2 regions of the Bradyrhizobium sp. CB3481 genome follow, and region 1 is predicted to be linked to the other one. Evidence: predicted binding sites of a transcription regulator. Region 1 holds the regulator's gene; the other holds the start of a gene.
What was found. Region 1 encodes LexA, which represses DNA repair genes until DNA is damaged. Its sites were predicted from a motif close to TGTTCNNNNTGTGTTCNG; they were not measured.

Region 1 (3,413 bases):
CGATGGACGGCTATGCGGTGCGCGCCGCTGACGCCGCCGATCTCTCCGCCCGGCTGAAAGTGATCGGCGAGGTCGCTGCCGGCCGCCCGTTCGAACGGAAGGTCGGCCAAGGCGAAGCGGTGCGGATATTCACCGGCGGCGTGATCCCTGACGGGGCCGACGCCGTCATCATCCAGGAAGACACGGCGGTCGACGGCGATCATATCACCATCACCGAAGCCGCCGCCCCGGGGCGGCATATCCGCGCTGCCGGCGTCGATTTCCGCGAGGGTGACGTGCTGCTGAAGCGTGGGCGCCGCCTCACCGACCGCGACCTGTCGCTCGCCGCCGGCATGAACTATCCGCAAGTCGCCGTGCACCGCCGACCGAAAATCGCGATGCTCGCCACCGGCGACGAACTGGTGATGCCGGGTACGACGCCCGGACCCGGCCAGATCGTCTATTCCAACGGTTATGCGTTGCGGGCGCTGGCCGAGGACGAGGGCGCCGAGGTCATCGATCTCGGGGTCGCCGCCGACACCGTCGAGGCCACCACGGCAGGCATCCGCCGCGCTAGCGAGGCAGGAGCGGACGTCCTGATCACCATGGGCGGCGCCTCGGTCGGCGACCACGACCTCGTCAAGCGATCGCTCGAGGCCGAAGGGACGACGATGGCTTTTTGGCGGATCGCGATGCGGCCGGGCAAGCCGATGATGCATGGCAGGCTCGGCGCAATGCGGGTGATCGGCCTGCCCGGCAATCCCGTCTCCTCCTATGTCTGCGGCTTCCTGTTCCTGGTGCCGCTGATTCGCGCATTATCGGGCCGCGACCACGTCCATCACGTCAGGGAAAGCGCCGTTTTGGGCCGCGACCTTGCCGCCAACGACCAGCGCGAAGATTATCTCCGCGCCCGTCTCGAAGAGCGCGAGGATGGCACGCTGACCGCCGTGCCGGTCACCCACCAGGACTCCTCGCTGCTCGGGAATCTCGCTGCGGCACGGGCACTTGTGATACGTCCGCCATTCGCGCCGGCTGCCGTGAAGGGGTCGCGTTGCGAGCTCTTACGCCTGCCGGAGTGACGCCCTAGATGGCGCTTCGGGCCGCTGTCGCAATGCGTTCACCTGAAATTAAGTGGTTGCGGAACACATATCGAACATATAGTGTCCGTTCATGATTTGTTTCGAGTGCTAGTGTCTATGGTTGGGAGTTTGGGGACTCCCGCGATCTGGGCCCTGAAATTCGAGACCGAAGGACGATGCCAAACCGGGGGATTGCTCGCGATGCTTACGCGCAAACAGTACGAACTTCTGCGTTTCATCAATGAACGGCTGAAAGAGGCCGGCGTGCCGCCCTCCTTCGACGAGATGAAGGATGCGCTCGACCTACGCTCGAAATCCGGAATCCACCGGCTGATTACGGCGCTGGAGGAGCGTGGCTTCATCCGCCGCCTGCCCAACCGCGCCCGCGCCATCGAAGTCATCAAGCTGCCCGAGCTCGCCGCCGCCGGCAACGGACGCCGTGGCTTCACGCCGAGCGTTATCGAAGGCACGCTCGGCAAGCGCGCCTCGACCCCGCCTGTCGCCGAGGACGACGGCAATCGCCCGGTCGCCGTACCCGTCATGGGCCGGATCGCCGCCGGTACGCCGATCGAGGCGCTGCAGACCCGCAGCCACACCATCAGCGTGCCGCCTGACATGCTCGGCTCCGGCGAACATTACGCGCTCGAAGTGCGCGGCGATTCCATGGTGGATGCCGGCATTCTCGATGGCGACATGGCGCTGATCCAGCGCAATGAGACCGCCGACACCGGCGACATCGTGGTGGCGCTGATCGACGAGGAGGAAGCGACGCTAAAACGCTTCCGCCGCCGCGGCGCCTCGATAGCGCTCGAGCCGGCCAACGCCGCCTATGAAGTCCGCATCCTGCCGCCCAACCGGGTCCGCATTCAGGGCAAGCTGATCGGGCTGTACCGCAAATACTGATCTTTCAATATTGATCTGTCGGTTTGCGTACATCGCGGCGACAATACCAGCCCCGGCCTTCGGCCGGGGTTTTTTGCTGCGTGAAGGAACAAAAGCCGCGCTAGCGCGCTTGTGATTTGGTCGCAGTAGGCCCGTCGCAGAATTGCCCAGAACCAAGAAAATGCTTCTGCCAATTTCACTACGATAAAGTCCACTGTGATAGAGGCCTGTGCCTCCTTCCAGACACGGGTCAGCTATCTCTAACGAGGGAGCCATCCGATGTGTGACTATAGCCTGCACGCCGTGGCGACGCGCCCTGCCCGGGTCGGCGAGACGCTCGTTACCACGACCTTCCGCGGTACATCGACCCGCGGCTTTGCGTCAGAGCGTGAGCCTGCAGTGGCGGTCTGCATGCTTCCCGGCACCGAACTGGCGTTCGCCGAGGACGTCAGATACGATAACCGCTGGATCTGGACGCGAACCACCGAGTGGCGGGTCGGCAAGTTCAATCAGATCGAGCCCGAAGTGGCCGACCGTCACCATGACGCGATCGAATTTCCCGATGGCAGTCACGTGCTGGTGACGCAGCTTTGCGAAGGCCAGCGGGCGACCGTGCTGCAATTGCCGGTGGTCCAGACCGGCGGCGAGCGTGCCCCGAAGGCCGTCGAAGCGCCTCCGGCCGCTTCCATCGTGACCGGCTAAACGCCGCGCGCACGTGATCCGCCGGTTCAAATCGGCGGATCACGTGATATTATATTGCCTGGAAAATCGGCGCCGAGGGGCAGTCGGTGGTCAACAAGGTTACATGGCAAAGAGCCGGACGCGTCACCGAGCCGGGACGCTACATGTTCCGCTATGGCTGGCTCACGGTCACGGCCGACGATCTCGCGATCTGGCAGCAATTCCCTGACGCCTCGTTCACACTGGTCAACCTGCCGTCGGACCCCGACGCACCGGAGGAATTTCACCTCGGCGCGTTCGAGATACCGGTAAGCCCTCCGCACGACGGGCACTGAACGTCGTCTATTCCTCCGCCTGAAGGTCTGCCTCCGCCGGCGTCGCATCGACGGCACGCGCCGGCACGCGTGGCGCCAGCACCGCGGCGCCCGCCTCGCCGTCCTCGGCTGCGGCTGGCGACCAGGGCCGATCGATGCCGCGCGGCTTGACCGCCTCGACAGCAAGCCCCTCCCGGCTTCGCCGGAGCGCCATCGCGCCCTGGCGCCGCAATCGCCCGCCGTCGATGACGGAAGCCTCGCAGGCGGCTGGCGCCTGCCGCAGCGTCACGATCAGCGCCGTGCGCTCGCAATCGTCCGCAAAGGCTTCCGGCCGGAACGCCTGCGCGACCAGCGCGCCGCCGGCGGATGGCACGACGCAGCCGGAATCGTCGCATGATACGCCTGATGTGAGCGAGGGATCGGCCACGGTGCGCGCATCCGCATCCGCCGCCAGCCACTCCTTCAGGAGAAACGTATC
Region 2 (3,413 bases), 900 kb from region 1:
GCTGCCAACCATAGGGTTGTCCACTTGACGGACAGTTCAGACGAAACCGCAAGCACGCCTAAAATTGTAAGCGGTGCACAACTTGCAGTTCGACTTGAAGATGAGGTCTGGAAAACGATGAGGCCGCGCTTTGGCGGCCTCATCGCGAGAGCTAGCCGTCCGGCTGCTCTACATCAGGCGGCCGGGGGCTGGCGTCCGGCGCCTCTTTACTCTTGGCGGAAAGGTCGGCGGCCTTGTCGAGGAAGCCCGCGGCGACATCCGGATCCGTGGTGGCCATTGCAAATTTCAGGAAGGTTGCCGCTTGTTCACTCAGATATTTTTTACCCGGCACAATCTGGTTCCCCGTTGCTACCGCTAACCGCCGCACCCGTCCGATTACGCGCTGCGGCGGAATCCGTTCCGCGGGAACAGTACAAAAGTGAACTTTAATGGGGGAGGTGTGGCCGGCTGCCTGGAGGCGGCGTCAGTCCTTGCCTAGGAGCTTGCCGGTCTCTTTGTGGATGAGATGAAGCCGGGTGCAGGCAAGGCACACGACCGACACATAGGCATTGCGCTCGTCCTCCGGCGTGGGGTCCGGAAGCCAGTGCTGAACGTTGGTGCCCAATTGGGGGCATTTGAAGAGGATGTGACGGCCCATCCGGTTGACTAAGCAGAGCCTTTGGGCCGGGTCACTTCCGTATGATTGCGTAGTTGGGGAAGGGAAAGGCTGGATCGCTCCCGCCAGGGAAGCGGCGCCCCGGCTATCCCGAGACCATCTCGATCAGGGTCACGAAGGTTGCCGGCCAGGGGGCGGGCTCCGGACCTCCATCACGATCGGACTTTTGCCAATCGTCCCGGGCCACCCTGCCTGACGCATTCGTTGACCTTATTGTCCATCACCTCGACCTCGGCGTTGGATGGAATATTGCAGTGGCTGGTTGCGTTGGGAGGGATCGCCATCCGGCAATCAGGCCCCTTCATTTCGGCGCGGACGGCGGCGCGGCACCGATATCCGAGCGACTGTGCCTGCACCTGTCGGTTCGCTTTCTGTTCCGCTAGCGCGGCTCCATTCCAGGCTGCGAAAGCCACGCAGATTGTCGAGCCTGCGATGAAACTCCTTGCCGAGAGAGACTTCATGGGGGCACCTCCGTTTTGGAGTGAGGATGTAAAGCGTAATCCTAAAGTTGAAATTTGGACATTCGCCAAATCAGCAGGGGACGCTTGGCATTAAGGATGGGGGGGGGGACGCGGATTTCCGGTGCTGGGCGCAGGCCAGCACCAGATTTCCAAAAAGAACATATTGCGAACATAGAACAAACGTGGTACGGATTTTCCCAGACAAAAATCGCATCAAAAAAGCCTCTCGCCGCCGTTTGTCCCGCTCGCGAATCCCCGCCATAAGGAGCACGTAAGATGTCCGCCACTGCCCTGCGTATCGTTGAAGGATCCTCCATGGATAAGACCAAGGCCCTGTCTGCCGCGCTCTCCCAGATCGAGCGCCAGTTCGGCAAGGGCTCGGTGATGAAGCTGGGCAAGAACGACCGCTCGATGGACGTCGAGACGGTCTCGAGCGGCTCGCTCGGGCTCGACATCGCGCTCGGCGTCGGCGGCTTGCCGAAGGGGCGGGTGGTCGAAATCTACGGGCCGGAATCGTCGGGCAAGACCACGCTGGCGCTGCATTGCGTCGCCGAGGGACAGAAGAAGGGCGGCATCTGCGCCTTCATCGACGCCGAACACGCGCTCGATCCGGTCTATGCCCGCAAGCTCGGCGTCAACATCGACGAGCTCCTGATCTCGCAGCCCGACACCGGCGAGCAGGCGCTCGAAATCTGCGACACCTTGGTGCGCTCCGGCGCGATCGATGTGCTGGTGGTCGATTCGGTGGCCGCGCTGGTGCCGAAGGCCGAACTCGAGGGCGAGATGGGCGATGCGCTGCCCGGCCTGCAGGCACGCCTGATGAGCCAGGCGCTGCGCAAGCTCACGGCGTCGATCAACAAGTCCAACACCATGGTGATCTTCATCAACCAGATCCGCATGAAGATCGGCGTGATGTACGGCTCGCCGGAAACCACCACCGGCGGCAATGCGCTGAAATTTTACGCCTCCGTCCGCCTCGACATCCGCCGCATCGGCGCGATCAAGGAGCGCGACGAGGTGGTCGGCAACACCACCCGCGTCAAGGTGGTGAAGAACAAGCTGGCGCCGCCCTTCAAGCAGGTCGAGTTCGACATCATGTATGGCGAGGGCGTCTCCAAGATGGGCGAGATCCTCGACCTCGGCGTCAAGGCCGGCCTGGTCGAGAAGTCCGGCGCCTGGTTCTCCTATGACAGTCAGCGGCTCGGGCAGGGACGCGAGAACGCCAAGGCTTTCCTCAAGGCCAACCCCGACATGACCGCCAAGATCGAGATGGCGATCCGCCAGAACTCCGGCCTGATCGCCGAACAGATTTTGGCCGGTCCCGCCGAGCGCGATGCCGACGGCGAGGAGCCTGGCGACGACGAATAAGTTTTAGAATCGCTTTGGGGGTTAAGGCCCGAAGCGTGACAGACGGGCGCTGCGGACGTTGAGTTGCCGACGTTCGCAGCGCCCGTTTTTGTTTTGCTCGTATTGGTACTCGCATGACGCGTCTGGTCCTGACGGCTGATTCCTCCAGTGCAGGTGGCATTGCATCGGCAGGTCACGCCGATCTGGCTGTGGCGATCGAGCTTCGGATGGTCTTTGGACCGCCGCGTTCCGATGCAGATCTTGCAGCGTTTTTGGCTCCACGAACAAACCAGCAGGCGGAGTCGCACTGGCTGGATTTCATGCCACCGCAGCGCCCGCAGAAATTCGGGATGAAAGACCTCGGATTGATCGAGGTCTGCCGGCGTTTCGAAACGGTCGAACTCTGGATGGACACCGAGCCGAATGCCCAACTGGTGCTGATCTGGCTGCTCGATCATCTCGGTGCACTAGCCAAAGACCTGGGCCTCACGCTGAGGCATGTGGATGCCTCTCTCGGCGAGATAGAACCGGAGCGCCTCGCCAAAATGAAGTTTATGGGCGTTGCGATTGGCGACCATCATCTCGAGATCGCAAACTTGGCGTGGCAGGCTTTTCGGGCGCCGGCGCCGCATGCGTGGTTCGATCTCCTGGCAAAGGATTTGAGCGTCCTGCCGCAGCTTCGGCACTGCGTTGTCGAAATGCTGGAAGAACTGCCGGGGCGCGCTACTGGGCTTGGTGCGTCGGAAATGCGGATGTTGGAGTTGATCTCGGCCGGCTATGTGCAGCCGTTCGACATATTTCCCCACTACCGGGAGCGCTTTCAGCGCCGCGTGTTCGGTTATTGGGAAGCGGGGGCTCTCCTGGAAGGGCTCGCGCTTGCCCCAGTGCCTGCTGTCTCGGGTCTCACAGAGTGGCCATTCTCGCTCGAGATGCACAACGAGCGCGAGCGC

Region 2: a site for LexA is predicted at 1,271-1,288, ahead of recA (recombinase RecA). Genes of this name have one in related genera too.

Annotation. Positions count from the first base shown of each region.
Region 1 is NZ_CP121647.1:3,952,640-3,956,052, reverse strand. It holds gene glp (gephyrin-like molybdotransferase Glp) at 1-1,058, shown strand, start outside; gene lexA (transcriptional repressor LexA) at 1,260-1,961, shown strand; gene QA643_RS19185 (hypothetical protein) at 2,220-2,642, shown strand; gene QA643_RS19180 (hypothetical protein) at 2,729-2,956, shown strand; gene QA643_RS19175 (ComEC/Rec2 family competence protein) at 2,964-3,413, opposite strand, start outside.
Region 2 is NZ_CP121647.1:3,051,685-3,055,097, forward strand. It holds gene QA643_RS14655 (hypothetical protein) at 152-331, opposite strand; gene recA (recombinase RecA) at 1,393-2,484, shown strand; gene QA643_RS14665 (hypothetical protein) at 2,598-3,413, shown strand, end outside.